DNA from 2 places in the Tuberibacillus sp. Marseille-P3662 genome. Region 2 is predicted to be linked to the other one. Evidence: a T-box and tRNA genes for the amino acid it is inferred to sense, from the RefSeq annotation. Region 2 holds a T-box; the other holds one or more tRNA genes.
What was found. A T-box is a leader RNA that pairs with one kind of tRNA and senses whether it is charged. The one in region 2 lies ahead of B9Y89_RS10640 (valine--tRNA ligase), so its partner is inferred to be a tRNA-Val.

Region 1: it encodes a tRNA-Val, which carries the amino acid that the T-box ahead of B9Y89_RS10640 (valine--tRNA ligase) is inferred to sense. The anticodon was not compared.

The regions. Positions count from the first base shown of each region.
Region 1 covers NZ_FXBS01000004.1:23,481-39,938, forward strand. The annotation lists gene B9Y89_RS03685 (flavin monoamine oxidase family protein) at 1-862, shown strand, start outside; gene B9Y89_RS19475 (YjcZ family sporulation protein) at 956-1,318, shown strand; gene B9Y89_RS03695 (hypothetical protein) at 1,427-1,780, shown strand; gene B9Y89_RS03700 (SGNH/GDSL hydrolase family protein) at 1,791-2,921, opposite strand; gene B9Y89_RS03705 (CBO0543 family protein) at 3,211-3,678, shown strand; gene B9Y89_RS03710 (thiol-disulfide oxidoreductase DCC family protein) at 3,790-4,200, opposite strand; gene B9Y89_RS03715 (pyridoxamine 5'-phosphate oxidase family protein) at 4,231-4,782, opposite strand; gene B9Y89_RS03720 (hypothetical protein) at 4,782-5,213, opposite strand; tRNA gene B9Y89_RS03725 (tRNA-Val) at 5,363-5,435, opposite strand; gene B9Y89_RS03730 (YtxH domain-containing protein) at 5,722-6,069, shown strand; gene B9Y89_RS03735 (YjcG family protein) at 6,258-6,776, shown strand; gene B9Y89_RS03740 (GNAT family N-acetyltransferase) at 6,780-7,208, shown strand; gene B9Y89_RS03745 (DUF421 domain-containing protein) at 7,299-7,982, shown strand; gene B9Y89_RS03750 (hypothetical protein) at 7,990-8,184, opposite strand; gene B9Y89_RS03755 (hypothetical protein) at 8,241-8,567, opposite strand; gene B9Y89_RS03760 (AAA family ATPase) at 8,666-9,625, opposite strand; gene B9Y89_RS03765 (BMQ_0737 family morphogenetic spore coat protein) at 9,779-10,954, opposite strand; gene B9Y89_RS03770 (hypothetical protein) at 11,082-11,921, shown strand; gene B9Y89_RS18960 (hypothetical protein) at 11,983-12,141, shown strand; gene fabI (enoyl-ACP reductase FabI) at 12,198-12,971, opposite strand; gene B9Y89_RS03780 (cation:proton antiporter family protein) at 13,093-14,940, opposite strand; gene B9Y89_RS03785 (FtsW/RodA/SpoVE family cell cycle protein) at 15,210-16,388, shown strand; gene B9Y89_RS03790 (RluA family pseudouridine synthase) at 16,385-16,458, opposite strand, start outside.
Region 2 covers NZ_FXBS01000006.1:430,965-447,422, reverse strand. The annotation lists gene B9Y89_RS10670 (rod shape-determining protein) at 1-689, opposite strand, end outside; gene radC (RadC family protein) at 763-1,437, opposite strand; gene B9Y89_RS10660 (SPOR domain-containing protein) at 1,801-2,808, opposite strand; gene B9Y89_RS10655 (prepilin peptidase) at 2,946-3,656, opposite strand; gene B9Y89_RS10650 (sensor domain-containing diguanylate cyclase) at 3,669-5,366, opposite strand; gene B9Y89_RS10645 (bifunctional folylpolyglutamate synthase/dihydrofolate synthase) at 5,470-6,777, opposite strand; gene B9Y89_RS10640 (valine--tRNA ligase) at 6,839-9,478, opposite strand; T-box leader at 9,540-9,763, opposite strand; gene B9Y89_RS10635 (hypothetical protein) at 9,895-10,092, shown strand; gene B9Y89_RS10630 (phosphotransferase) at 10,087-11,100, opposite strand; gene spoVID (stage VI sporulation protein D) at 11,190-12,275, opposite strand; gene hemL (glutamate-1-semialdehyde 2,1-aminomutase) at 12,392-13,675, opposite strand; gene hemB (porphobilinogen synthase) at 13,701-14,681, opposite strand; gene B9Y89_RS10610 (uroporphyrinogen-III synthase) at 14,665-15,447, opposite strand; gene hemC (hydroxymethylbilane synthase) at 15,437-16,372, opposite strand; gene B9Y89_RS10600 (cytochrome C assembly family protein) at 16,404-16,458, opposite strand, start outside.

The sequences.
Region 1 (16,458 bases), on a different contig from region 2:
GCTTCTTGCCGTTGATGGATTTCCGGAATTATCTTTTATTGAAATTTTATTCGAATTGTTTACGACCGTTTTTAATCCTGACACACAGTTTTATGAAATCACCGGGGGAAATGAGCGTCTCCCTGCTTCATTTTATCCGCAGCTTAAAGACAGTCTATATTTCAATCACTGTGTCAAAAAGATCAGTCAAAACGCCGGCCGTATGACGATTGCCGCTCAAAACACACAATCTGGATATCTTGAACACTTTTCTGCTGACAAAGTTGTCATGACCCTTCCATTTTCCATCCTTAAATTTGTGCAATTCGATCCTATAGACGTGCTATCTTACAAAAAACGCACCGCGATCCATAGTCTGCATTATGTACCCTCGACGAAAATCGGTATTGAATTCAATCAACGCTTTTGGGAGAAAGACGGTATCTATGGTGGAAAAATGGTCACCGATCTTCCAACGCGCTTCACCATCTATCCAAGTCATGACCTTGGATCAAACGGTTCAGGCGTTGTTATCGCGAGTTATACTTGGGAAGACGACAGTACCCCATGGGCTAGTCTTTCTGAACATGAACAAATCATTCAAGCTTTGAAGATTTTAGCAGAGGTTCACGGTGATCAAGTATATGAAAGCTTTGTCAATGGCGTGGTGCAAAATTGGGGCAATCACCCGTATTCCGGAGGTGGTTTTACTTTTTTTAAACCTAATCAACGATCAGAATTAGGGCCACATCTATCTGCACGGGAAAATCACATTCATTTCGCCGGAGAACATACATCAGATTATCATGGCTGGATTGAAGGCGCGATACAGTCTGGAATTCGTGCTGCCATTGAAATCAACTCAGGAGAGACAATGTATTAAAAAAATAGTAGCTGTCAGGATATTCACCCATACACACTTAGATATCTAGTCATATGATGTAATGTAACTTGACTAAAGGGAGTGTGAGTCAACATGGTAGGACCATATAGACACGGAGCTAATGAATCATTTGGCGCAAACGCAGGTTTTGGTGGTAATCCAATGTACGGAGCTAACGCAGGATTCGGTGGCAATCCAATGCATGGAGCTAACGCTGGATTCGGTGGCAATCCAATGTATGGAGCCAATGCTGGATTCGGTGGCAATCCAATGTACGGAGCTAACGCTGAGTTTGGAGGCAATCCGATGCACGGTGCTAATGCCCCATATACTGCAAACATGTCGTGCGGAGCCAAATCTCATTGCGGCAACTATGGCGGTGGAGGGAACACATTTGCATTAATTGTCGTTCTTTTCATCCTTTTAATCATTGTCGGTACAGCTTACGTTTGTTAATAACACATTGTAGGAGACCGGATCCCTTCCGAGTCTCCTATTACATATGGCGGACGGATAGGTCCGATTTCAGCTGGACAAGCTATCTTAATAATAGGAGGTGGAAAAATGAATCTTGTTCTAAAATTGGTTTGGTTTTCAGTTACATTGATTCTAGCTGATTTATATCTTGAAAATTTAGATTATAACAGTATTTATCAACCCATTATTGTTAGTATTGTTCTAGCCATCGTAGGTGTTTTTATGGAAAGGTCGATGTTGAGTGATCATACGTTTTGGCGATCGCTTATTGCAGATTACATTACCGCCGTTGTGATTGTCTACGCATCAGGTTTCTTTCTACCCTATGCGGCAATTGATATTTATGGAGCATTGTACGGGGCTGCCTTCCTAGGATTAATGGAGTATATCATGCATCGATGGCTCCTCCGGACAGACCGCATCAATCAGTCCCCAGCCTAGAACATGCCGGCTAGAAGCCGGCGTGTTCTTTTTTGTAGGAGGGTAAAACATGTTCTCTTATATAGAAAAACAATTGATTCCCGATTTTTTTTGTACCACGGTGATTGGGATGAACCCAGTCTCCCATATACCCCGCTTGTTGTGCCTCCTGAAATGTATTCCCGAGGACCTTTTGATTAGATATGAATGCATCATTATGCTGTTTTGCATAGGCTTTCATCGAATGAATAAAATTTAATAATCGCTTTTGTTTATACTTGACGGCATTGGGTGCATTGATAAGAATCTGACATTTGCTTGCTTCAAATGGCTTGAGATAGTGCCTCAAGTGGCGTCTAAATTCACCCACTGAGCTTCTGTACCTATCGTTTGTCCCGCCGTTAAAAATCAGCAAATCAGGCTTGAGCTGCTGAAGCCATTGTTTCATAAAGGCATTGTTCAATTGAGCATGCCAGCGTAACAAATCCCCCCCTTGTCCGATGCGACTAACGGCTACCCCGCCATTTTTTAAAAATATCCCGCCAAAAAGGGTCACTTTGCCAGATATATGCCGGATGACCACTTGACGATCCTGAACATGCTTAGGCAGTTCAATGGTTTTTAAACTTAATGATCCGCCTGTATCGACCTGAATGAACTTCTGATGACGATACCCTATTTTAAAGCTTCCGCCATCGGGTTGTTGTAAATAGAACACACGGCCGTATGTCCAGTCCTTTTTGAGATCGAAACGCAACCAATCAGATCGCCCCTTATTCGTATACAGTCCCTTTAAATCAAATGAATATTGTGAAGGATATTGACCCGGCTCTAAATCATTAATTTCCTTTAATCGCCGAGACATCTTTAATTGATGATGATCCTGCTTAAAATAAATACTGTCAAACGGGACATAACCTGGTCCCCCGTCCCCATAAGTCTTATGCATTTGGGGGATTAATGTATCCAAGTACCGGCTTTTTGTTTTATGAGTCAGAGCACCGTTGGTTAAACTATCAAGTCCTGCAACAATCAAGAACGGCCGCTTTTCTGGCGTCGCATCAGCTTGTTCAAAACGTCCATCAGCTGAAGGAATCGCTACTTGTATAATGACAACAATGAGACTAAAACCAATAACGAATAAGCCCAATCTTTTTACCACATCATTCATCCCTTATCAATCGTCCTTTTCATCCTTGCATTCTTACTGTTACCAACCCCCATAAAAAATTATTATCGACATATAACCCAGAAAATCTTTAGTGGAACGAAATACTATATATGTACCCCCTTTATTTTAAGTAAAAGATCCCCGAAAACACACTAAGCAGCGCTGCTTAGTGTGTTTTTTGTATCAGTAGGCCTTCGAACGAACCAAAGAATATTTGTAGTCCTGCATGTCTGTTATTTTAAGGGAAATACTATCGGTATGATTAACAGGCGGTGAGAATATGTCAGACAGGAAAATTTTAAAAGGGCTATTAGTTATAGGGTTAATTTCATTCCCTTTTACAGTTAAAAAACCGAGGACTTTGGAATGGATGTTCATTTATGTCGCTCAATCAATATTGGGCAGTTTGTTGGGAAACTTAGCTGTGGCCAATAAGTTGATCGCTTATCCGGTTCGCATTTCTCGAAAATATCATACATCACTTATCTACGAATGCCTCTTTTATCCAATGATGGGGGTTATCTATAATCGATGGACACGTACATCCAAGGGAATGTTCATAAAATTATTAATGCTGGTTGTGCCGACGACCATCTTAGAGATGATTTTCGAAAAATATACCCGGCTTGTTAAATATATCCGTTGGAATGGATGGGCCACCTTTTTAAGCGTATCCCTAAGCTTACTTTTCATGCGTGCATTGGGCAGTATCGTTCGGCGATGGACAAAAGGACAATCGCAGCCATGATGCGACGGCATATCATGGAAAGCAACCAACACAACAAATGAATCGATTGAATAATTTTGAAAAGTTCGAGGTTGAGAGCGGGGGGCATTTTTCTAGTCTGGAGCAAATCGATTAATCATCTTGATTGTCTTGAAAATGAACTTGACACTGTCCGTCATCACATTGTCCTACAGGAACAATGCTCCGACGATCCGCAATGAATCGGTACAACTTTTGCCCAAGTCCGACTTTCATAGATAGCCAAATGAACGGAACCAAAGCAATATAGATCGGGATACGCTTAGTGATTTCCAAGATTGTTGCAATCCCTGAAAAGCTTTGACCATCTCGTTTCCGTATACTATAGATCCGGTCTTCAACATCCATTCCGTGTAATTGATACGTTTCCATGACACCTTCAGTTCGAAAGGAAATGAATTCAATGTTCCCTAGTCGATCCATCTTACGCATCGCTCTCATGGCGCGCGTACACATCGGGCACCAGCCATCATAAAAAACTTTTAGCGTTGGCTTCTGAGACATTAGCGCTCCCTCCAAACTAATACTTATACGTTATTCCTTATGATCCCTTGCTACATGAAAAAAGTCCCCAGATTTAGTCCCACTTGGCTGACTAACATGCTGTAGTAACGGAATATTTTTCGAACAATGAATGTAGGCTTCCTCGACGGTAATCTTAACCCACGTTGTGATCGATTGATGATTCGGGAGTTCCGGATGTAAGTGATAGGCGTCTGCTTCTGAAAGGATGACTGCTGAGCCATTCACATGCAAGCCAACTTGATGTTGAAAAAAATCGATAAACAACAACGTTAAGTGAGGATTTTCAACCAAATTACCTAGACTCGCCATCACCCCGTTCCCTTTGTATTCCGGAAACAGTAAGGTCTGCTTATCGACGATTTTTATAAATCCTGGTGCACCGGTTTTAATAGAACAATCTGTTTGTCCTTCACCATCAGCGGTTGCCAAAAATACCATGCCAATCCTCTTGATAAAGGATTGCATCGCATCATTAAGATAATCTAGCATTTGCTTATCATAAAAAGCAAGGGCTTTTGCTTCACTGTCAAACTGCTGTTGCAGCCTTCGTTCTCCACTCATCATTTGCCCCTCTCTTCTCTATTGTCCTGATTGAGATGAGATGATTGCCCGGCCTCACGCGCATTTTCCAATACCGACTGCAGAAGAAAAATACGAGAAATTTGCCTTAAACGAACGATGATATATAGAAATGGCCCGACAAAGAACAGAATAAATAACAACAGTAACCAAACTGAAGGCTCTAAATGAATGGCGGACAGCCAGCCAAACGCTAAACCCGTGAAATTTTCCTTATATACATAAATGATGGTTATCATTGCCGCTAGAAATACATAGACAGCATGGAAAGTTAATTTAATATACTTGAAATATCCCTGCAATCCGTGTGAATATTGCCTATTAATATCACAACTCATATTTTGGACGTATGTTCTTAAAGTCCCCTGCGAAAATTTTTTCCATAATGTAATATAACTTCCTCTTAAACTCACCCCGGAGACACCCCTTCACATGTGACATCTTATTTCTATTATAATATGTTTTAGCACATCACACAGCTCTTTCGCTTGTTTTGTAAAAAAAGATTTGTATTACGTAAAAACGCGGTTCCTCGACCAAGCGAGAAACCGCGTTGTGACAGTGATCCGTACTGGGCTCGAACCAGTGACCTCATGCCTGTCAAGCATGCGCTCTCCCGACTGAGCTAACGGATCATAATTGCTTCAACTTTATCTTTTTGTTAAGGACAAGTATTAATATACCAGATAAATAACTATGCGTCAATAAAAATGTAAAATTAAAATGTCGTTCATATTCATTAGCTTATACAAATATAAAATATGAAATATGAAATCTTTCATGTTTATAAGTCTATCAATATTGGGTAATCCCTAAAATAAGAGGTGCCTACGATTCCATTATTTAATTTTTTTTTAAAAAGGGATTGAATGTTGTAAGCAAATTCGTAATAATATGAATAACAGTCCAAGGAGGTATATCATGACAGAACAAAATGATCAAACGAATAACAGTAGCCTTAATGTTAAGGATTTTTTAATTGGAGGCTTAATCGGCGGCATTGTTGGAGCGTCAACCGCCTTTCTAACAGCGCCAAAACCAGGTAAAGATGTTCGCAGAGATCTTGCTGACCAATCTGTCGCCATCAAAAACCGTTCATCTGATTTTGCTAGAACCGTTTCTGAACAATCTTCTAAAGTCAGTGACAAAGCTAAAGAATTAAAAGCTCGATTTAATCAGGACGATCAAACTGATCAGGAAGTTCCCGTCGACGATGACGATGATGAAATCGCGACGACAAAGGAACAGGAACCCGTTGAATTAAGATAGTTATCTCTGACAGGGCTGCCCGCAATAAATGGGCCAGCCCTTTTTTATACAGTAAAATCGACAGCACGGATGACATAATCTGGTATGCCTATATCACTTTTACCATGAACATGATATAATAAAAATTATGATAATACGTAGAGAAGCCCTTCCGCTTCACTAAGCACTACGATAAGGAGGAACCAATTATGAGATACGGAATTGCAATGTTTCCATCAAAAGAATTACAAGATAAAGCAAACGCCTATCGAAAACGCTATGACCCCCATTACTCCAATGTGCCACCGCATATCACACTTAAAGAGCCGTTTGAGCTTGAAAACGACGAGATTGACCTCATGATCAAACAATTTCGCAGCATCGCTGATAACCACGAACCCGTTGATATTGAGGTAAAAAAAGTGAGCTCCTTTCATCCCGTCAATAATGTGATTTATTTCAAAATCGATGAGCATCCGAATTTGATGCGTTTACAAGAGAATCTGCATGAAAACGAATTAGGGGATGATCGTGAATATCAATTTGTCCCACACATTACAATTGCTCAGGATCTTTCTGACGAGGAACATGCTGACATCCTGCAAAGCTTAAAAATGATGGATGTCCATCACAAAGAAACGATCGACCGCTTTCAACTTCTTTATCAATTGGACAATGAATCGTGGACTGTCTATGAAACGTTTCATTTGCAAAAGAAAGGAAAGTAATTGATGAACAGGCCCGTAATCATCGTAGAATCTAAAAAACAATATGATGACGCTTTGAATGTCCGGAACGAAGTGTTTGTGCATGAACAAAACGTTCCCGCTGATCTTGAGATCGATGAATTTGAAGACGACTCGACACATTTTGTCACTTATGAACAAGACAAACCCATCGGTGCTGGACGGCTTCGCCACATTGATCAAGTTGGCAAAGTTGAACGGATTTGTGTATTAAAGGCTTACCGGGGACATAAGGTGGGACAGGCCATCATGTGCGCCATTGAATCGTCCGCAAAAAAACAGGGGTTTCATACCCTTAAACTAAACGCCCAGAACCACGCTATCAAGTTCTATCAACAGTTGGGGTATGACGTTTGTTCTGATGAATTTATGGACGCGGGTATTCCTCACGTACAGATGACAAAATCTTTATAAAAAAGCAGCAAACAGCCTGATCTTAGGCTGTTTTTTGCATATTGGGCCGAGCTTTTAGCCACCCTAAGTTTTAAAGGGGTGTGACGGTTCATGGAATATCTTAGTTTAACAATTGAATTGATCGCCGGATACTTTTCACTTCTGGGCGCAACGAAGATTATGGGCCGAACCTCCCTCTCTGAGGCGACCCCTTTTGACTTCGTTGCGGCCATCGTCTTAGGGGAATTCGTCGGAAATGCGGTCTACGACTCTGAAGTGGATATCTGGCGGATTTTATTTGCCGTTGCTTTATGGGCTGTACTGATCCTTGCCATTGATCTCATTACGATGAAATTTAACATCACCAGAAACCTATTTGAAAGTAAGCCATCTCTACTTATCAAAAACGGGGTCGTTGACCGGAAAGAAATGAAAAAACGCCGAATGGACATCAATCGCCTGCAAACATTGTTAAGAGATAAGGAGGTTTTTTCATTCCGGGAAATTGAATACGCGATTTACGAACCCAATGGCAAAGTGACTGTGCTAAAAAAACCTATGTACCAGAATGTTGTTAGAAGTGATATGAACCTACCCAGTCAATCAAAAAGGCTCCCCCTGCTACTAATTAATGATGGGGTTCTCATTAAACGAAACTTGCTGCAAATGGGACAAGATGAGCAGTGGCTCCTCAATGAGTTAAATCAGCGCGGAATTAACGCCATCACTGATGTCATGTTAGCAGAATGGAGTCAAGAGGATGGACTGTTGGTCCAAAAATTAGATAACGCTTAAGTATCCACTAGATTCGAATATCGACACGTTGTCCCTTCTCATCCATCTGTTTTAGTCGCTGCTTTTGGAAATGCAAAGAGGCTTGATCACGGTGATCCTTGACAGGCTGAGCTTTTTCCACTTTCATTGGCGTCCGATGCCTAACTGACTTCATTGGCTGACCTTCAAAGTGCTTAACATGAACAGGTGGCAAATACCCCAAATCAATCACCTCATATGATTAATGATAGAGAGCAACCCATGGGTTGCTCTTTTTCTTTAAATCCACGATCCCCAAGGCCGGCGCGGTTCTTCACGATCATCATCGTGATCGTCATGATCCTGATCATCCTCTTCGTCGTGATCTTTGTGATCGTCTTTCCAGTTTTCCTGATCGTCATGACCCTCATGATCATGATGGTCCTTTTCCTCTTCCGAAGATTCGACTGGACGAATAGGGAATCCCCAGAAATCACGTTGAACCTGCGGGCCTTGTGGGCCTTCCCAATGCTTACCTTCCGTCTCGGGAGATAATTGAACCTCATCTGCTTTGATAATAAGTTTATCAACGTGAATGGTCTTAGGTTGCTTTCTTTCCTCCGACATCTTATTCCCTCCTAAAGATGGTTTCTTGACACTGTATGCGAAAGCACTAGGTTTTGTATAGTCCATCGCCTATAAGTGCTAGGATAAGAAGAAAGCTACTAAAGATTAACCAATATTTGATTTGTACTTTTGATTTTGTAATCTAACTCTTGAAAATAGACAAAGACCTCAATGGCCACATGATCATAGTACTTGGTTTCGACAGGAACTTGAAAATCACTGACAGCCAACTCTTCTCCGGCAGCTATGGACACCTGGGATACCGGATGGACCCATATTTCACCGCGTTCTCTAGCCTCCTGAGCCCAATCATTCTCCAGGAATGTCCATTGGAGCTGCTGGGTATCAACTTGCCCTTGGTCTACATGTTCTGCTCCTAAAATTCTCCCTTTTAATTCTGCCGCATCACCTGGAGTGAAACGAAAACACACAAACGGGGTTCCCAAAGATTGGGTACCGTTATTTTGCAAAATAAAATCTCCCCGGATCACACATCGGTTTTGATTCATAATCATCGCATAATCCAAAATACCAACTGCTAGACAGTCATCTTTCTTATTTGGATTTTTTTCCAAATCAGGTTTTTGATTTAACACCGCCTCGCCATTATTCTTTAACCGTTTATCTAAGATATTTAACCTTTTTTTATAGACAGATAGTTCTTCATCTTTCTCATTAAGATCTCTTTGCACTTCCGCGAGTAACCGTTCATAATCTTTAACACGTTTTTGATAAGCTTCTGAATTCGAGCTGCCCGCCTGTTCTTCCTGCCCGTTATTGAGTTTTTCCATCGCTGCTTGAAGTTCAGCAATTTTTTGTTCAGACTGTGTATGTTTAGCGACCACGTCATCATAAGCTTTTTTGAGCGCATCGTAGTCTTGTTTCAGTTTGTGATACTCAGTTCCGTCTTCTTTCAGGCGTTCGAGTTGTTCTTCCAATGCTTTAATCTTCTCCTCAGCGAAAATATGATCCTTCTCTAACTGTAATGATTTTTCCTTATAATAATTTTGTCGATCAATCAGCTGCGAATAACTAACTGTTTTTCGATCTTTATCCAAACAAAACGCCCCCTGACACGAAATCCTTTCTCCTAACAGCTTATGTAACAGCCGCCCATTTGTTGCCTGTTTGTTTTTCACTACGACTTATAGCAAAAAACGGGAACTCACCATGAGTCCCCGCTTCTCCTTCATTCATACTACAGTTGTGGCTTATTTGACATCCTGAAAAGTGACACAGTCTTCGACATCAATATTGCCTTCTCTGACATTTACGATGCCTGTATCAAAGAGAACATCGCCATATCTTTCATTGATGAGTTGGACTTGATATTCATCACCAGCAGGACCATCAACAAGGGCTAGATTAAAGTCAAGACGACGACCGTCGTTCGTTCGACCTTCACCGCTTACGACGACCTTCAGACCGTCACCGCCGTAGCATTCGCTACATTCAAGTGAGTCGGCATCAAAGCTATCGGCTGTGAATTGCAAATTCCGTAGGCCATCGCTTGAATCGGTGTCGTTAAAAGTGAGTCTGAACGTCGAATCAACAAGACTACAATTCGGGCAGATATCTGCTAGAATACCAACCTCGCCTTGTTCAGTTGCATCTTCACCCGTGAAACCGGAAGCTTCACCGCTTGCTTGGCAGTCACAATTCTTCCGTGGGAAAATGTCTGGGCATTGTTCCGGAAATTCAATCGGTGGACACTGATCAATACCTTCAGGTGCAGTAAGATCATTGTTACGCGGTGAACAGAACTTCGCCAGCACTTCCAGTTTGACTTCTGCTTCTACTTGCACATCAACACAGAACGTGACTTCTAATTCGAAACTGCGCGGGCATGGGCTATTGAGCAGCAACGTCCCGGACGAAATGCGACAGAAAATTTTCGACACCCGGCATAGAAGATCTGTACCGTTTGGATAGCATAATACGAACGATTCAAGGGCTGCTGCATCCAACACAGCCTCTGTGACGCATTTGCCGTAGCGATCCACCACTTCGATTTTTACGTCTGTATTGAACAACAAATCGACAAGTTGGGCATCGACAAATTCACCGCTAATCGGTACGGTTACATCGCGCTTTTCACCGACTTGCTCACAGAAGAAACCATTATCCTCGCAAAGGGTTGAATCACTTTGATTCAACGGAAACAAAGGTGGGGTCTCCGGTGTTTGACAAACGATTCTTAACGGCCGGCGCCCGGGATCCTCCATGGCTCTTTCAATGGCTTCCATTTGTTCATCATCAAAGGCAATGTTTTTTGTGACAGTTAGTGTATCTGTTACCCAGTCATAGACTTTAGGAACGCGAATACATTCATCTTGAAGGCTATTAGCGGCCCTTGGAATATTCCTTTGTTTATGGTTGTTACCCATGAAATAACCTTCCTTTCTTTTCAACAAAATCATTGTTGATTGGTTCATTACATAGTATGGAGATAACCAAGATATTGGCACTCATCTGCCCGCCCATTTTTTTATAGACTTTAAGGAGGCATCTGTGATGACCGTTCTCATCAACCAACAAACGGTCGAATTAAATCAACGCGAACAGGCAAAATTGCTCAATCTTCTCCCTTACTGGGGATTGTCATTGAATCAAGATCAAGCCATTGGACCGGCCTTTGACAAACACACGATTAATATACACTGTAGCCATAGTTATTTAATCGAACAAACTCAGGTTTACTTGCAACACACAGGCTTGACACTTATGCAAAACCAGCAGCAATCACCTATGTACGATGTTCAATTCTTCAATAATCATGATTACCCCATATCCGTACAAGCGGGCACACGGAACATGACTTACAATTTAAAACCCCTTCACCCCGGAAGTGCGACAACCGTTCAACGTTTCATTCACAAAAACTTGTGGTTACCGCCCGGTATGGAACCATATACCGTTATCATTGATGCATCCTATCAATCTAGAAGTGCAGAATGGCTCGCCTATCTATTCATGCAACAGATGAGCGATTCATTATTGCCTGATCTCAAACATATTTCCTTTCCAGTCTATCAATATCTTGTAAAAAAAGTGCTCACACCTTTGAATGAATCATTTGCCAAAACACAATTTTTTGAACAAAGTGAGCCTGATTTACCGCTATCACCTCAACCTAAACAGCAACAAGCTGTTGAAAAGCCGGCACCCCATAAAAAGCAGGTGTCATCGCAAAAAGGCAGCCATTTTGGCCATAAACAAACGAATCAACACACCATCAACCCTTTTAAGAATGGTTCCGATAGCGATCACGGTGGTGGTGAGACGATTAATCCCTTTAAACGTACCCACAAACAGCAAACAAAGCCATTCAATCCATTTAAAAAGAAGCGGTAGCCGACTGAACACGTTCACCCTTTTTTGAATATATTTGCGAGTAGGAAGAGGGGTGAGGCTGATGAAAAAACATGATGTTCAAGCGTTATATAAAGACGTGCAACGAAAAAAAAGCCTGCGTCGCAAGCAAAACCGGCAAACATCCTTATTTGCTGCCGAGAAACCTAATCAAGGTTGTAGGACGTGCGGAAAAGTCACTTGGAAACCTTATAAACAATAATCCATGGAAAACGGGTGGTTCAAGTTCACTGAACTTAAACCACCCGTTTTTTCTAATCAAATAATATTATACCCACTGTCAACATGAATGATTTCACCAGTAATCCCCTTCGATAATTCACTCATTAAAAACAAGGTTGTGTTGCCAACATCCTCTTTTGTTACCGGTCGGCGTAAAGGAGCGTTGTCTTCGATATCCTTTAAAATGTCATTGAAGCCAGACACTCCTTTGGCAGATATCGTACGAATCGGCCCCGCAGATATAGCGTTAACCCGGATTCCATCTTTGCCAAGGTCATTGGCTAAGTACTTAACACTGGCTTCTAAGGCGGCTTTGGCCACTCCCATCACATTATAATTTTGCACGACCCGCTCACCGCCGATATAGGACATCGCGACAATACTTCCCCCTTCAGACATAATCGGCCGAGCGAATCGAGCCACAGCTGCGAGTGAATATGAACTGATTTCTTGAGCCATTAAATAGCCTTCACGGGAGGTATTGACATACTCCCCATTAAGTTCTTCGGTATTAGCATACGCAACAGAGTGAATCACACCGCTTATGACACCCACTTGTTCTTGAATCGTTCGAAAAGCTGTTTCAATCTGTTCCTCGTCGGCCACATTACATTGTAAAACCATGGGATCCACAGCTCCATCAAGCTTTTCCACTAATTTTTTCACTTTCTCTCCAGATCGTTCTCTACTGTATGTAAAAATCAAACGAGCTCCTGCATGATGCAGCGCTTCCGCGACGCCCCAAGCTATGCTGCGTTGGTTAGCAACACCCATAATGACATACGTATGTCCTTGTAATGATATTCCCATATTCTAAAGTAACCTCCTTAAATCAATTCACTTATTTCCGACACACAGGACGTAAATATTATATCATGACCTTGTAAAGAAAGAAAAACGCACTTCCATTTCACCAGAAGTGCGTTCAAAATTATTGTGTACATAGCATCCGCTTAAGTTTTTCAACATGCTCTTTACTCCCTGAGACAACCAAGTGATCGTCCATATGTAACTGAGTATCACCGTGAGGAATAATCGAATCGTTGCCCCTGAAAATCCGGACAATAATGGCATCACCCAAAAATGGAAACTCACGAAGCTCTGTGTGCTCGTATTTGGGATTCTGCATCGGTACTTCATATAAGCCCGTATCTTCTTTTGTTAAGATATCAATAATATTCGGTGATTCAACCATGGCTTTTAAGATGGTTTTTGTCGACAACATTGTTGCAAAAGTATCAATGTTTTGTTCCTTCAAATCTTTTCGTGTATCTGGTCTTTCAATTCGAGCAATCACCCGCTCGACCCCACGTTCTTTTGCAGCACAAGCTAATTCTGCATTCGTGTGACTATCACCGGTTGCAAACACTAAAATATCGGCATCAAAAACTTTTAAGCCATCCAAAGTCTTAACATTATAATCAGGCAGCTCCGTAATAGCGAATTTCTGGTCTTGACTTTGAGCGAAGCTGTCTTCCTTCTTACCCTGTTTTTTGTGATACATAAAGGTTTCGTAGTCTTCGTTATCGAGTTCCAAAGATAGTGGTAACGTAATCTGGTTAGCCCCGATAAAAGCCACAGATTGCTTGGCATCATCCGAAGCAAACGGGAACAATTTTTTAAAGACAATCGGTCCCATAATGCAGCTAAGAACCCCGACAAGAATAATGGCTGATGCTGTTTTCGTGGCAATCATACCCATTTGTTCAGCGATTCGGGCTGCGGCAATAACCAGAGTCAGTTTAGCTGAAATTAAGCTGCCGATACTGAGTACCGTCTTCCAATCATACCATTTACGTAAAATAAGGCTCGGAATCAATTTCGCAACTACAAACGCTACGAATAACAATGGAATCAGCATCAGAACTTCAGGATCCGTAAGCAATGATCGCAAATTAAGATCAACGCCAATCATTACAAAGAAGATCGGAATTAAAAAGCCATAGCCAAATGAATCCAGCTTCTGAACCATGGTTGGATTAGGTGATAATAGAGACACAAGCACCCCCGCTAAGAAAGAACCGAGAATGATCTCCGTTCCAAGCTGACTCGCCAGACCCACAAGCACGATAATCAACGTGAAAACAGCGCGAATATCAATCTGAATCGTTCCTCGAGTCATTGTCTCCATAAACGACCGTGATTTAAAGAATTTACCTAATAAGTAAAGTAACACACCTGCAGCAAATAAAATGAGTAACAACCATGTACTCCCGCTTGCCCCTCCAGAAACTGATACAAACACCGCGAGTAAGATCATGGTTGCAAGATCCCCGACGACAGTGATCAGCAAAATATTTTGCCCGACACTTGATTTTAAAATGCCTGAATCCTTAAGCGTCGGAACAACAATCCCTAGTGAGATCGTTGAAATAACCAAAGTTAAAATATATTCATTGTTACTGAACCCTAACCAGACGATCCCCAAAGATATCACATAGGATAGCAATAAGATTGAAGTAAAAATCAGTAAAGCCAGAATAGGTCCATTGGGTTCTTGCTTTTTTTTGTCTTTCTTTTTATTTTGTGCAAAAACGGAAAAATCGATTTCAACACCACTTAAAAATAAGAGGTAAATGAAACCGAGCGTTGACAGAGTATCCAGAAATGAACCGGCATCAATAATGTCAAAGCCTGTTTTGCCAATAATAATCCCGGCAATAATTTCTGCAACTACGACAGGTATAAAATGCAAGCGAAACCGATTGAGCAAAATCGGTGTGATAAAGGCGGCAAGGACAACAATAACCAGTGATTCAAATGATTGTGCATGAGTCATGACAAGCCTCCTTGCTTCTCAAAGTGTTATATGTAAAACCATTTCATTTTGTCAGTCCCCATCAATTTAACCGACTTTCTACATTCTTTCAAGAAAAAAGTTTGGTGTCTTAGGCTAACCAAAAAATATCTAATTTAGACACTTAACGACCGAATATCAAGGGATTAAAATTGTGTGTCAAAGCATTGGGACTGTTTTTTTTTTGACGCAATTAAGATATGATAGGAAATGATGTTTAAAGAACTGGTTAAAGAAGAGGAACGATACCCATGAGTCAAAATGACCCCAAGTTAACAACCAAAATTGATTATACGTTGATTTTCGTCGTTTTTTTATTAGGCTTGACAAGTTTAATTGCGATTTCACAGGCTCCGGACCCAGATGGGAACTTGACGATTACATCTGTCATTCAAAAGCAAATTTTATGGTATGTCGTCGGTTCTGTCGTCTGCGTTGTCGTATTTATATTTGATTACGACAAATTGCAAAACCTCGCATGGTTTGTCTACGGATTCGTCCTATTATTATTAGTGAGCTTAATTGCCTTCAAATTGGGTATCCCTGTGCCTTTTGCTCATGAATCCAATGGGGCTTACAGCTGGTTCCAATTACCAGGAATCGGAACGATTCAGCCGGCTGAATTTATGAAGGTCGCACTCATCATTGCCTTAGGACAAATTATTTACCGGCACCGTGACACTTATGATCATCCAAGTGGCAAACAAGATTTGCTCTTAGTCGGGAAAATTTTCATTACGGCTTTCCCGCCGTTTGCCCTTGTTTTGATTCAACCCGATTTAGGAACGGCACTTATATTGTTTGCAATCACGTTTTTTCTTATTTTTGTGTCTGGGATTCGTTGGCGATGGCTGCTGATGATGATCACCTTGGTTATTTTAGGTGTTGCTTTATTTTTTTACTTATTTTTCAACCATCCAGACATTTTAAACACCATTCTTGAAAAGCACCAATTGAACCGGTTTTCCGCTTGGTTGAACCCTAATGAATACTCTAATAATATCGGCTATCAACTCTTGCATTCATTGACATCCATTGGATCAGGCCAACTTTATGGACGAGGAATAGAGAGCACGTCCGTGATTTTACCTTTTGGCCATACGGACTTTATCTTCGCAGTCATTGCCGGCCATTTCGGCTTTTTTGGCGCCAGCGTTGTCATATCACTGCTATTTATGCTGATTTATCGAATTGTCAATGCCGCTTTAGCAACCCATGATCCGTTTGGGACTTATATCTGCACAGGTATCATCGGCATGCTGACCTTCACGATTTTTGAGAACATCGGCATGACGCTTCAAGTCATGCCGATCACCGGCATCCCGCTTCCGTTTCTTAGTTATGGCGGTAGTGCCCTGCTCAATAACATGATTGCCATTGGTCTCGTCTTAAGTATTGAAGCCCGGTCACGGCGTTATATGTTTGATTAGATACTTGACGAATGTTGAATGATGCCATGAATATCCGGCGAAGGGGGAGCACTAACAACAATCGTTTCCT
Region 2 (16,458 bases):
CGAATTTCCATGCTGTCATATTCCTCTGACGCTCCAGCGGACCCAATTTGCATTTTTAATGCTTCCGATGTTCTTTCACCAATCATTAGGTTATAGGTCTTTTTAATATATTGAATAACGGCATCGTCCATCTCATCACCAGCAACCCGGATGGATTGGCTTGTGACAATGCCTCCTAATGATATGATGGCGACTTCTGTTGTTCCCCCGCCAATATCAACGACCATGCTTCCGGTGGGTTCCCACACCGGCAAGTCAGCACCAATAGCGGCCGCAAAAGGTTCCGGAATCGGAATGGCTTCCTTTGCACCGGCTTGTTTGGTCGCATCTTCAACAGCCCGTTGTTCAACCGCTGTTGTCCCCGAGGGAACACAGACAACCACATTCGGTTTCCTTGAGAACATGGATCGACTCTTCTGGGCCTGTTCAATAAAATATTTCATCATCGTCGATGTTGTTTCAAAATCAGCGATGACACCGTCTTTCATCGGACGATGGGCAACGATATTACCCGGAGTTCGTCCAATCATGTTTTTTGCTTCATTGCCGACAGCTTCGATCTTTCCAGTATCCGTTCGGATGGCGACAACCGACGGTTCTCTAACAACCACACCTTTACCTTTGACATAGACAAGTGTATTGGCTGTTCCCAAATCAATTCCCAAATCCTTAGAAAATCCGCCAAGCATGTTTATGTATCTCCCTTCATGGTGCATAACTCATAAAATCAATTATAAAACAAACACAAACGAAAAAGTAGGGTTAAACGACACCTTTTTCTTTTAAACTGACAAATTTTTGGTCACCGATAACAATATGATCCAAAACTTCAATACCCAAAAGCGAACCACATTCAACTAAACGCTTCGTCACTTCCATATCCTCATGACTTGGTGTTGGATCACCACTCGGATGATTATGAAAGCAGACAATGGAAGCCGCCGAGCGCTTAATCGCTTCTTTAAACACTTCTCTTGGATGGACTATGGAGGCATTAAGACTGCCGATAAAAATTGTCTTTTGCTGTAATATTTGATTTTTCGTATTCAAATATAGGCAAACAAAATGTTCTTGTGAAAGGAACCGCAATTCATCCATCACATAGTTAGCACCGTCTTGAGGAGAACGGATGGCGAAAGTTTGATCATTCTTCAATCGTTTAAACCTACGTCCTAATTCCCGAGCTGCTATCAATTGAACGGCTTTGGTTTGGCCGATACCTTTCATTTTGATTAATTCCTCTACATTTGCATCCTGCAATAACCGCAAACCTTCAAATTGCTGCAACAACCTGTGTGCCAACTGGATAACCGATTCCTCACGAGTCCCTGTTCTTAACACAATGCTTAAGATTTCTTGATTGGATAAAGCCTCAGGCCCCTCATTAATTAAGCGTTCCCGTGGGCGTTCCTCTTTTGGAACGTCACGGATTAACATGGATGAAGTACTCGTCAATAGCTAAAGCCTCCCTTGAATAAATTCGTGACTGACCATAGCTGTCAAAGACGACCTCACCTGTTCCATAATTGGACGAATGAGAGTAGCATTTGGTTTTGCAATACATCAAAACATAGGAAATTTAACTGTGACTAAGAAAGGGGATATAAGAAGTTTCACCCTGTCCAAGGATGTTTCGGGGTAGGGTCGTTATAATAGTAACTTACCATAAAACCTAATACATGTCATGTAAAAAAAACCCCACTTAATCCTCTAATTTATATGTTTCGCAAGTCGTCTCGATTTTATGGCGACAAAAACCGACATTTTTTTAATATAGAAAAAGGTGGTCATCGACCACCTTTAGTTTGATTGATTAAGAATTGACGTATACTGTGAAACCGCCTGTAATAACTGCTGTTGTCCATTTCCACTTTCCTTTGCCGTGTTTGACAGTTGTTTTTCAAACTCAACTAATAGCTTGGGAGCACCGTCAATATCTTTATTTTTCCATGTCTTTATGTCCTTTATAAGTTTGTCATCAGCAGGAAATCCCTGTGATGATTGATCAACCAGTTTGGTAAGGAACGTTTTTCCCTTAACTAAGTGATCAAATGTCTCTTGCTTCTCAATCCCTGAAACAGATGATGTCGACAAATTAAAGGTTTTATCAATGACTTGGTCTTTACCAAGCTTCTGTTCATATTGTCCGACCTTATCTTTGATTCCATTTTGACTTCCTGATATCCCTACAATAACCCTGTAATAGTCTGATACTTTGATAATTACCGCCGACATGTCCTTATTCTTTACCTCTTTAACACGCTCGGTAGCCCGGTCTGATGACTTAAAAGCACCCGCCTGAGCGGCATTAATCTTTAAAGTCAATTGATCGGTGGGAAAAGATCCTGAAGTTTGATCAGATTGATGGGTTTGATTAGAACGGGTGCTTGTTCCCCCTTCAGCGGGCGAAGATAAATTTTTATTTTCAGGAGAGCTATTAACAAATAACAAAACGCTAAAGCCAGTACCCAGGCCAACCACGATAGCGGACAATAATGGAATCCAAAACTTTTTAAAGATAACACCATGATCATGTGGGCTTTTCTTATTAATGATCGACCGTCCTCGTTTTTTTTTCTTCATCTTTTTTCTATGAGGTTTAAAATGAATGGTCTTGTCCGTATCAATCGTACTCGACTGTTGCTCTGGCCCCTCTTCTGTCTCTGTTTGACCAAAAGCCGGCTGCCAATTCAAGGTTCGATCACTATCAGCGGCAGACGTTTCTTCCTTTGGTTTATCTAATTTCGTCTTATGACCATTAAATTCAACCGAAATGTTATCATCATCATGGAATGACTGATTCGCCAAGCTCATTCGCTCCTTTCACTGACATCAGTGATGCTTGTCTCATAAGTTACCACAACTTCCGCGCAAAAAAACCAGAGTTATGTCGGATGAACTTCGTTGGATTACGACACGTTTCATACATCAGAAGCGGCAACGGTTTATGAGAATAGGAGTATTGCGACAGTTCCAACGGCGATAAACGGTGCAAAGGGCATTGGTTGATGGATAGACGATTGATGCCTAACCCCCTGGATCCCCATATAAATTAAAGCTGTAACCGACGCGATGAACATAATTATGTAAATGTGTGTTAAACCAACTGCTATGCCTATGACTGATAGCAATTTTATGTCACCCGCCCCCAGTTTATGTCGATAGTTTTTCGGCATGAGACAATAAATAAACACAGGCAGACAGCCGCCTAACCAAAACATCTGAGCCAATTGAATCCAATCATAAAAAAAAGCGATACCGTAAGAAATGAGAAATGTCAGCAAGGCTAAATCGGGAATGATAAAATAAGCGAGGTCCGCAGAGACCACAATAATCAATAAGGAAAGTAATAAAAAAGATGTGAGGAACCCTGAGAGGGTCAAAGAGTAAAAGTAGGCTAGAAAAAAGCTAATGCCTGACAGCCCCTCCAATAAAGGATATCGTTTCAACAGCGGGCTCAGTCTCCGAAGCCTACCAAATCTACTGCCTATTATAGCCATAAGCGGAATAGCAAGGAACGGTTCACGACCCGCCATCCAGTGATATTGGAGTTCATGATGCGGTGCCATGGATATTCGAATACCAACCATCGACAACCAAGAACCATAAAAACTACCGAAGATTAGGAATAATAAATTTTGAATCCATTCCGTCATAGAACACCCCTCTTAACCTGTATAGGTAGCTACACGATTTCGTCCCTTTTTTTTGGCACCAGAATACATAGCTCGATCAGCATTTCTGATCAATGTCACGGAATCTTCTCCTTGTTCAGGTGCCGTCGATATACCGATGCTAGCTGTTAGATGAATCCATTCTTTCTCTTCATATTCCAGCGATGATACTGTTAAAAATGGTTCTTCCGAAATTCGATAACGGATATCTTCAGCCATTTCAAAGGCATCCCCCCATTCAGCATTCGGCAAATAAACAACAAATTCTTCTCCACCATACCGAGCCACAGTCCCCCCTTGACCAACAATTTGCATTAACCGTTTCGCCACTTCGCGTAACACCTGATTCCCGGTTTCGTGACCATAGGTATCATTAATGCGTTTGAAAAAGTCTAAGTCAATCATAATGATCGAGAACGGTTCATCAGCGGTCAGATTTCGAAAATGACCTTCCAGTAAATTTGCAAAATATCTATAATTATACAAGTTGGTTAGTGGACAACGTTCGCTCTCTTGTTTGGTCTTTTCATAGTTCCGGGCGTTTTCAATGGCGACTCCTAAAAAATTCGCCATAATTTCTAAAACCATCAAGTGATGTTTTTCATATACATATTTGGATTCCGACGCGGCGGTGATCACACCCACAACCTCATTATTTCTTCTCATAGGAACGGATAGAACGGATTCAGCCGTTCTAGGCAAAAATCCTTTTGATAAATGACGCCATTGCTTTCGTTTGTCAGCGCGGTAACTTCCTCCTGTGTATCCTACTTTCCAGCTAATTCCTGATGAGGATTTGATTTGCCCACCTTTAACCGCATTCGGGGATTTCTCATAGAGTTGAACAAGACTGAACTTTCCCTGATCATCGATATCAATAATGTATAAATAGTCAACTCTTAAAATTTTCGTAATAGATTGAAAAAATAAATTTGTGATTTGATTAACTTCCAACTTTTCCGTTAACTGCTGACCGATTTGATTTGATCGTTGAAGCAATTGATTCACTTCATAGCTCCGGTTCATCATGCGGAATATGATCGACAAAGTCATTACCGGTATGGCAATAATCAGGATGCCGTAAATCCCCATATCAAAAAATAAAATATATAGGATAATGCCTACAGGCATCATTAATATAATCGTTATCAATTCCCAAAACAAATCTTTGCCAAAAAAACGTCTGTCTTTTATAAGAAACCATCTGAGTCCATATAAAAACAACTGATTGCTTCCAAACGAAGCTAGAACATAGCCCAATATGGGGATGAAATCTAAGGTTCGACTATTTTGTGTCATCCCAATATCACCGCCGAGCCAAAAATAGATCAGTGCTGAAACAATGGATACAAACAAAAACATGAGCGAATTAATTGGAAATTTATAGTGCTGCTCTCTGGATAATCGTTTGGATAACATATAAATAAGAATGGATATTTGCGTTAATGCCATTTCCACAAATAGACCAAAAATCAAAAATACGGCAATAGAAATGCCTTGCAGTACAATAATATCTGTCCCACGCACTCTAAAGTAGGATAAGGCAGAAACAATCAATAAGCCTGCCATCGTCATAATGGCCAGAAACGAGCCGTTCATAACCGGAGGGTTGGTGATATATACAACAATAAAGCTGAGCGGGCCGATTACTGCCCAAATCATCCATAATAGGTTGGTTTGCCGCTCACTCATCACCATCACCTCCTTTAAGTCCGTACAAAAGTCCTCCAACTTTATGGCTAGTTATTATATTAGCAAACTTTGCTAAAAAAATGTATCCTTTTTTGAAAATAATTTAAAAATTAGCGGTTTTAACGAATCGCTTCCGGACTTCCGCTACAAAGTATAGAGATCCGCATATCAAGATTAAATCTTGCTCATCTGCTTCATTTATAAGCTGGTTCAGGGCAGATTCCCAATCTGCTTGTACACGGCTGTCAGGACAAACCGATAAATTTTTGAGTTGCTCAGGTTGACTCGCCCGTGGAAAATCAAAAGTTGTCAATATCATGGTCTGCACTTGTCCGGATAGGCTCTTGATCATATCGTCATTGGGTTTGTCACTTAAAGAGGTATAGAGGACACGTACATTATAATCAGGATATTTTGTTTGTAACGTCGTAACCAAAGCCTGCATTCCTTCCGGATTATGAGCCCCATCTAAGATTGTAAGCGGTTGTCGAGACACAATTTCCATTCGGCCGGGCCATGATGCTTTGCGTAAACCAGCATATACATGTTCACGATCACATAAAATCGCATAAAACGTTTCTAAGTAATCAACAACCATCAGCGCTGCCGCAGCATTTTTTAATTGATGTGTTCCTATCATATTAATCGAGAGATGATCCATGACCTTCCTACCATAGCTGAAAGTAAAATCAACTTCCGGTTCGTTCTCATCCTCAGGAGTGACAGAGAAACGTTGATTTAACGCGTATAAGGGAGCATGATATTCCTTCGCTGTTTCAGTGATGATGTTAAGCGCTGGATCATCTGCAGTCGTGATCACCGCAACACCTGATTTAATAATTCCGGCTTTTTCCCGGGCAATACTTTCAAGAGTATTTCCTAAATAGGCCATATGATCTTGACCAACATTGGTGATGACTGTCGCAATTGGATGAATAACATTCGTCGAATCAAGACGACCGCCAAGGCCGACTTCATATAGCACTAGATCACAACGTCTGATCCTGCTAAAATAAACTAAACTGATTAATGTAATCACTTCAAATTCCGTCGGTTCGCCTAAATCCGTTGTCGAAATAAGATTTTGTACATACGGGAATACCTCGTTAGCGGCTGCAACCAAGTCTTGATCGGTAATATTGACCCCATTGATTGAAATTCGTTCATTGAATGTCGTTATATATGGTGAGATAAAGGCTCCAACATCATAGCCGGCTTCTCGATACATAGAACTAAGGAAGTTAACCACCGACCCTTTACCATTGGTCCCCCCTATATGAATGGCCTTAATACGCCTTTCTGGATTCCCTAACTGATTCAAGATCCATGTCATACGTTCTGTTCCTGGCTTAATGCCATGTGGTTTTAACTGATGAAGTGCTTCTAAAACATCATCTCGTGTCATAAACATTTACTCTAACCTCCAAATAAAAAGGCGACGGATTATCGACCGCCACCTTCATCCTTAATTTTTACTGCCTGAGTTCGGCAATACGCTCTTTGACTTTGTCTCGTTTTTCAAGGTAATCTTTTTCTTTTTGCCGTTCAGCATCAACAACGCTTTCAGGCGCTTTATTAACAAATCCTTCGTTATTCAATTTCTTTTGGACACGTTCCACTTCAGAGTTCAACCGCCTAAGTTCATCGTTCAATCGGTTTAATTCTTCATCAATGTCGATCAACCCTTCTAGCGGCAAATACAACTCTGCACCGGTGACAACCGCTGATACGGATTGTTCCGATGGTTCTAAATCCGGATTGACATCAAGGGTCTCTGGATGACAAAACCGCTCAATATAGGCCTGATTATTTTTGATAACTTGAGCAGCATCTTCGGAAGCGGGCTTGATTTGTAAAACAATGGGTTTACTTGGTGCGACGTCTTTTTCCGCCCTGATATTTCTAACATTTTTAATAATATTTTGTAGTAACTGCATGGCATGAACAGCCTGATTATTATGCCAAGATGGATTCGTTTCCGGCCAGCTTTGCCGCATGAGCGTCTCACCTTGATGTGGTAAGTGCTGCCAAATTTCTTCCGTCACAAACGGCATGATGGGATGAAGCAAACGTAATGTTTGGTCCAAGACATAACACAAGACGGACTTTGTCATTAATTTGGCGTTACGATCATCGCCATACAACGGCAATTTGGCCATCTCGATATACCAATCACAGAAATCATCCCAAATAAATGAATATAAGTGACGACCGGCTTCACCGAAATCATAACGGTCAAAGAATTTTGTTACCGTCTCAATAGTGTCATTCAAACGTGTCAAAATCCATTCATCAGCCACCGTTTTTTGACCAGAAAGATTAATATCACGAGCGGTAAAGTCACCTAAGTTCATGATCACAAACCGCGATGCATTCCAAATCTTGTTGGCAAAATTCCAGTTTGCTTCTACTTTCTCCCATTGGAAGCGTAAATCGTTCCCCGGGGTTGTCCCTGTCGCAAGCGTATAGCGCAGCGCGTCCGCACCATATTGATCAATTACATCCATGGGATCAATGCCATTGCCTAGCGACTTACTCATCTTACGGCCCTCAGCATCTCTAACTAGACCATGAAGCAACACATCAGCAAATGGCTTCGTTCCCGTGAATTCAACCGACTGAAAAATCATTCGTGCAACCCAGAAGAAAATAATGTCATAACCTGTGACAAGCGTATTTGTTGGGAAATAGCGCTGGTAATCTTCTGCTTGTTCATCAGGCCAACCTAATGTTGAGAATGGCCACAAAGCTGAGCTAAACCACGTGTCTAAAACGTCATCATCCTGTCGCCAATCATCTAGATTTTCAGGCGCCTCCATGCCAACATAAACCTCGCCGGTTTTTTTATGGTACCAAGCTGGAATCCGATGTCCCCACCATAGTTGACGGGAAATACACCAATCACGTATGTTTTCCATCCAATGCAGATAGGTATTTTCAAACCGCGGTGGAACGAAATTAACTTTATCGTCGTTTGATTGCAAATTGATGGCTTCATCAGCAATCGGCTGCATTTTAACGAACCACTGGGTTGATAAATACGGTTCAACAACCGCACCGCTTCGCTCAGAATGACCGACCGAATGCATATGTTCTTCGACCTCAGTTAAAACACCCTCTGACTGCAAATCTGCAACCAACTGGTTGCGGCATTCAAATCGGTTCATACCTTGGTACTTACCAGCATTATCATTCATGGTTCCTGATTCGTCCATAACTAAAATCCTTGACAAATCATGGCGGTTCCCCATCTCAAAATCGTTCGGGTCATGAGCCGGCGTGATTTTAACAGCGCCTGAGCCAAATGCCATCTCAACATAGCTATCTGAAACAATCGGAATCTCCCGTCCAACAATCGGTAAAACCGCTGTCTTTCCAATTAAATCTTGATAACGCTCGTCATCAGGGTGAACGGCAATCGCTGTATCCCCAAGCATTGTTTCCGGACGTGTTGTGGCAATTTCAATCGCCCCGGAGCCGTCAGTTAATGGATAACGCATATGATACAAGTGGCCTTGAATCTCTTTATATTCAACCTCAATGTCTGAGAGTGCGGTTTGTGTGGCCGGATCCCAGTTAATAATATATTCGCCGCGATAAATCAGGCCTTTTTCATATAAGTTGACAAAGACATGACGAACGGCCTCTGACAACCCTTGATCAAGTGTAAATCGCTCCCGTGAATAATCGAGAGATAAGCCAAGCTTGGCCCATTGTTCACGAATGAATGTCGCATATTCATCTTTCCAATTCCATGCCACTTCTAGGAAATTTTCGCGTCCTAGATCATAACGACTCTGACCTTCTTCTTTCAACTTTCCTTCAACCTTAGACTGTGTTGCGATACCGGCATGATCCATCCCTGGCAAATAGAGGGCATCATAGCCTTGCATTCTTTTAAAGCGAACCAATAAATCTTGCATCGTTGTGTCCCATGCATGACCAAGGTGTAATTTGCCTGTGACATTTGGAGGTGGAATCACAATCGTATACGGCGTCTTACTCTGATCATTATCGGCATTAAAATAATCATTTTGCTTCCAAGTCTCATACCACTTAGCTTCAGATTGCCCCGGATCATATTTCGTCGGCATTTCTTGCTGCTCTGCCATATCCTCACTCCTTCTATATGTTGCCAAAATTTTTAACCAAAATAAAAAAGCCTTCTTCTCCCTAAAGGACGAAGAACGCTCCGCGGTACCACCTTTTTTACGCACAAAATCATACGCCGGCTCTGACAGGTAACGGCGACACACCGGCTTATCCTACTTCAAAAAATTCGGAGAAGCTGCTCCAGGGCGACATTCGGGTAGCCTTGGTACCAAAGAAACCTTGCAGCAAGTGATTTCTCTCTCTGTTGGTTGGCTCGCCCTACTCTTCCCTTTCCAAGCATTTAGGAACCTTATTTGTAGACATATTTTACCCGTAATCGACCCAAACGTCAACTCCATCACTAGGAATTGTGCACATTTAGGCCATCCCAACCATAGGATACAATAAAACAGCTCTCCAAGGAGGCAGATAAATCATGTTTAACCGGTGGACGTTCAATAAATATCGACTGCCCCCATGGCTACGGAGGGTCAGAGACGGTTTGGAAACGATGATTTTGCCGATTGCCTGTTTTCAACTACTCAGAACCATTATGTTACCAACCACGTTTGATGTGATTTTATTAGCGATATTAGTCAGTCTATATATATGTTTCTTAAAGCGTTGGCTATAAATTGTCATTAGAGCCGGTTGCATCAGAGATATCATCCTTAACTAGTGTGGCTGCCCATGCATTCAGTCCCTCATAATGCTCCTTCGTAAAGTTCCATTGGTTAACAGCATCAATCTCCAATTGGTCATCGTCTCTACGGGTGTAATCGATCGTACGGGATACTAATGGTTCTGGAAATATGAGCATCGCTGACAATAAGTAGTAATCGGCTGTACTTAACGTATAATGCGCTTCATACAAGGTTAACCAGTGCTGATAGCTTTCAGCCTCCCCATTCACATAATATGGTAACCGGCGAAAGAAATACGCCAGATCAAAACAGGGGGATGCCCGGTACGCATCGTCAAAAATGGTTAAATAATCACTCTCCGGAGTGGATAAAACCCGGTTTGGCTGGAGCCGGCCGTGGCATATAACGGATAACTCACCTGAATCTCTATACTGCTGTTGCCATTCATTTAATTGTTGTCTCGCATCCTCCGAGACGGTCATCAAACGATGAAAGCTATTTAAATATTGTTGTTCAAAAGGAGACGGATACAATCGATGTTCTGAGCGATCGGCAAACTGCTCCATAAATTGTTCTATACGCGCCCACCTATTCCTTAATTGCTCCGCAACGATTCCTCCATCAGGCTGAGCACGTTTGGTATGACGGTGGAGTAACGCCGTCTGAGTGACGAGTCGTTTGACGCGTTCATGCTCATCGTCTAATAATTGATTCTTGATCCAGGGCATTAAATAAAACACAGCCCCTTCCGCTTCCACAACATAATCACCATATTTCGTACGAATAATTGGGATGAGCGATAGTGGCTGGGACTCAAGCTGGCTTATAATATTGGTGAACTGTTCTACGCGTTGTGAACTCATATCTGTTTTTTTTAATGCATACGTCCCTGATAGCGTATCAATTTTAAACAAACGATCATAGACCGTTAATGACAAAAGATTTAGCCCATATTGTTCAATGACTGTATTAAGCTGCGAATCAGATAGGCGTTCCAAGTTTTCACCCCCAAGTATCCATCGTTTTATTCGGTGAATAAGAAACGTGACCAAACTCGTTATGGTCACGTGCCGTTATTACTTATAGTCTAATTGTTAACAGGAATATAAAGCACTTGCCCGCCATTCAAGATATCTGTTTCCAATTCATTTTTTCTAAGGATGGCGGTAACTGGGACTTTATACCGTTCTGATATACTTTCCAATGATTCACCGTTTTGAACAATACACATTTTAACTTTTGAAAACTGTTCGTTCTCGTCATCTTGAGCTAACATTTTTGTCAAATAAAGTGCGTTATCACTATTTTGTGTGCTTACATAAGTACCGGCGGAATCCTGGTTATCAACATCATTAACTTCAGGAACTTCTGGGTTGGTACCCACTTCAATCGCCGGGCTCTCATACTGTTTAAATGGCGTCTCAGCAGGCGGTTCCGCTTCATAGACATCATCTTGGTCGACGCCGGGCCGTTCCGGTTCAGTTTGATAATCGAGTTCCGGTTGAACCTCTTCCTGAACCTCTTCCTGAACCTCTTCCTGAACCTCTTCCTCTCTCGGTATGACATCCACTTTCGGGGTATCGTCAATCTCTTCATCGTCATATTGACGATACGCCGAGTAGCTCACAGGCTCAAAATCAGTTTCAACCTCATCCGCATGATCAACTTCAGGTTGAGTCACTGCCTCTTGATCTTCAGATGCTTCCTCAGAATCAGACTTGGATGAAGGAACGGCTGCCTCACGATCAACAAGTCCAGAAATAGCAACATCCGCTTCCAGTTGGATACAATTATTCTCCTTTAATGTGTAATCAAACGTTTCTACTGAAACTAACACATCACCAACCTCATCGATTCTGTTAGCCGGAACTGTAATATCTACAGGAAAATGATGTTCAAACAAAGCCGTATCCACATCGGTCTCAGTAATACTGTCCATCGTTCGATAAGAACTTTGCTCTAAAGGATCAGAATTTGTTTCATAGGCCGTTTCATCAGGCTTATACTCGCCATTTAATCTTAAAGAGCCTTTAATTAAAACATATTGGTCATTTTCTTCTATCCTGATGTCCGGTTCGAGAGCAATGGACATAATTTCTTCAGCCTCTTGCCCATCTTGAAACCATATGGATTCATTAATGGAGAACTGCAATTGATTGGCGGTTTCAGACAAGATAGTTCACCCCTTCAACAGTTATCACTAATAAATCTATGCCGAAGATGAGGAATTATGAATAAAAGATTAAAAAGAAAACCTGCAGCTTAGCAACTGCAGGTTCTCCGTTTTTTTTATGAGAGTTTTGAAAAAGCCTGTTCAGCGGCCTCAATCGTCGTTTCAATATCCGCATCAGAATGAGCTTTTGATAGAAACAGACCTTCGAATTGAGACGGTGCGAGTGATATACCTTGTTCAATCATTGCATGAAAATAGGATTTAAACAGGTCAAGATCAGCACTTTTAGCACTATCAAAATCAACAACATCTTGGTTTGTGAAAAACACACCAAACATCGATCCCGCTTGATTAACCGTTAAAGGCACATCGTAGTGACGAGCAGCCTGCTTATAACCTTCAGCTAATCGGCTGGCTTTTTGCTTGAATTGATCATAATCATCTGGCGTCAATTGTTTAAGTGTTGTATAACCGGCTGCCATAGCTAGAGGGTTTCCGGAAAGCGTGCCCGATTGATAAATAGATCCACTCGGAGCCATTTGTTCCATAATGTCTTTTCTACCACCAAAGGCACCGACAGGCAGACCTCCACCGATCACTTTGCCGAAGCAAGTGATGTCCGGTGTGACCCCGAAATAACCTTGTGCACAGTTATAGCCTACACGAAAACCGGTCATCACTTCATCAAAAATTAGTAGGGAACCATTCGCTTCTGTTACATCGCGCAATCCCTCAAGAAATCCAGGCTGAGGCGGGACAACACCCATATTCCCGGCAACAGGTTCAACAATAACGGCCGCTAATTCATCGCCATATTGTTCAAATGCATAGCGTACACTTTCTAAGTCATTATACGGGACAGTGATCGTGTTACTAGCTATGCCTGAGGGAACGCCAGGACTATCAGGTAATCCAAGTGTGGCCACACCGGACCCTGCCTTGATGAGTAGTGAATCCCCATGTCCATGATAACAGCCAACAAATTTCAAAATTTTGTCCCGGCCGGTATAACCGCGTGCCAACCGCAAGGCACTCATCGTTGCTTCTGTTCCAGAATTGACCATTCTTACAATATCTACAGATGGTACCCGCTCTGTTATTAATTCCGCCAATTTCGTTTCCAAGATATGCGGGGACCCAAAGCTTGTCCCTTTTTCAGTCACATCTTTGAGGGTTTTCACAACTTCAGCATCAGCATGACCTAAAATCAATGGGCCCCAAGACAAAACATAATCCAAGTATTTATTCCCATCAATATCCCATATTTTCGATCCTTTGCCCTCCGTCATATAGATGGGCGTCATATCGACAGATTTATAAGCGCGTACGGGACTGTTCACACCACCTGGCATGACTTGTTTTGCTTTTGTAAATGCCTCTTCAGAACTAGATAGATTCATATCAACCTTAGCACCTCTTTCCATTTTATTGGGTTTCATTTAACCAACGGATCGCATCTTTAGCAAAATAAGTGATGATTAAATCAGCACCTGCGCGTTTCATACTGTAGAGCTTCTCAAGGACAGCTCCCTTTTCATCTAACCAACCATTCTGGGCCGCTGCTTTGATCATCGCATATTCACCGCTAACATTGTATGTCACTAATGGTAGATTAAACTGGTTTTTCAAATCTCTGATGATATCCAAATAAGGTAAGGCCGGTTTAACCATTAAAAAATCGGCTCCTTCCTCAACATCTGATGCTGCTTCGCGAAGCGCTTCAAGACGATTAGCCGGGTCCATTTGATAGGTTTTGCGATCACCAAACTGCGGTGTGCTGTCCGCAGCATCACGGAATGGACCATAGTAAGCAGAAGCATATTTCACGGCATAAGACATAATAGGCGTGTTTGTAAATCCGGCATCATCCAAGGCTTGGCGAATGACAGTGACAAAACCATCCATCATGTTGGATGGGGCAATGATGTCAGCACCCGCTTGGGCTTGAGATACAGCCGTTTGCGCGAGCAGTTCGAGACTATCATCATTAGCCACATCATTATCAAATATGACACCGCAATGACCATGGTCGGTATATTCACATAAGCACGTATCCGCAATCACCATAAGGTTCGGGTAATGCTGTTTGATATATTTCGTCGCTTCTTGGATAATCCCATGGTCATGATAGGCTCCAGAGCCGATAGCATCTTTGTGTTCAGGGACACCAAATAACATCAAAGCTGGGATACCAAGAGAATGAACCTCATCGAGTTCAGGTGCCAGCTGATCAATGGATAACTGATAGATTCCTGGCATGGAAGGAATCTCATCTTTCACCTGCTCACCTTCAACGACAAAAAGCGGATAAATCAAATCTTGCGCATTTAAAGTTGTCTCACGAACCATGTGTCTCATGGTTGTATTTTGGCGCAAGCGACGATGGCGATCAAACGTATTTTCCATAGTTACAAACCTCCTTATAATAAGCAGCGATGGCATCAATCATCGCTTCAGCAGTAAATGTTTCCGGCAAGATGCTGGGTGTTAAACCGTCTTCTTGAGCAGCAGCATAGGTTGTCTTACCAATACAAGCGATAACGGCTTGACCTTGAACTAAGGCAAGATCAGGACCAAGTAAATGGGTAAAAAAATGTACAGCTGAAGGGCTCGCAAAAGTCACAACATCAACCTGCCCATCCCTTAGGTAAGCCTCAATTTGTGCATCACTTTCCTCATTCATGACTGTATCGTAAAGGACAATCGATCGAACATGATGCCCCGCTTTCATAAGGCTCTCTTTCAAGGTCGTTCTCGCCAGATTACCCTGTGGTAATAAGACCCGACAGTAAGTGGTCAGCCTGGCAAAATAAGCGCCTAATGATACAGCATCATATTGATCCGGTATAAAATCGGGTGTTAAACCATAAGCTCGGATAGCCGCCGACGTTTTTGAACCGACGGCTGCTATTTTAACTTGTTTTAAATCTTGGACATGGATATGTTCAAAGAAAAAGCGGACACTATTGGTACTCGTAAAAACAATCCAATCATAAGCATCATGTAGACGAGGCTGTTCCTGCTTATCAAGCTGCCGTTTTTTGAACGTTAGAACAGGCATAACAATGGGTTGACCACCATATTGCTTAATACGCTCACTCATTTGAGCAGATTGATTTTGTTGACGGGTAATGAGGACCGTTTTACCCTGCAAAGGAAGATCAGGATTCATCTAATTCTTCTTTCACTCGATCAAGAATGTCTTTAGCGCCTAACGCTTTTAGTCGGTCAGCTAATTGAACCCCCATCTCTACAGGATGATCACCGGTGATTTCTTCCCTTAATACCGTACTTCCATCAGTCTCACCCACCATACCTGTCAATTTGAGCGTACTATCAGATAAGCGCTCACAATAGGCACCGATTGGGACTTGACAGCTGCCTTCCAATTCCTTCAAAAAGCTGCGTTCAGCCGCAACACGATGAGCCGTTTCCGGATCGTGAATAGATTCCAGTAAATGTTTCGTGTCCTCATCATCAGAACGGGCTTCAATCGCCAAAGCGCCTTGGCCAACAGCAGGAACTGAAATAGCATTAGGCAAGTATTCCGTGATAACATCATCGGACCAACCCATACGCTTAAGCCCAGCTGCAGCTAACACAATCGCATCAAAGTCTTCTTCCTCTAATTTTCGCAACCGGGTTTCAATATTACCCCGAACAGGTTTGATATGAAGATCGGGCCGCTTCGCTAGGATCTGAGCTCCGCGCCGTAAACTGCTTGTCCCGACAACAGCCCCTTCAGGTAAATCCATAAATGAGATATTCCCTTGCGAAATGAACGCATCACGGTCGTCCTCCCGTGTCGGTACACAAATAATATCTAGGCCTTCAGGAAGTTCAGAAGGTAAGTCTTTCATACTATGGACAGCAATATCAATATCTTTATTGTATAAGGCGTTTTCAATTTCCTTAACAAATAAACCTTTGCCACCGACCTTAGACAAAGTGACATCCAAAATCTTGTCACCCTTAGTGACGATTTTTTTGACATCGAATTCTAGATCGTCGGCATGCTTACTTAGTTGATCCATCACCCAATGGGTTTGTTGAAGCGCTAAGCGGCTTTTCCTTGATCCTAATTTTAAAAGCGTCATACTCATCCTCCGTTCTGTTCGTTCAGCATCTTTACCAAAGATGGAAATCGGTGAGTGTCTCTGATAAGAAAATATTGATTAATAAT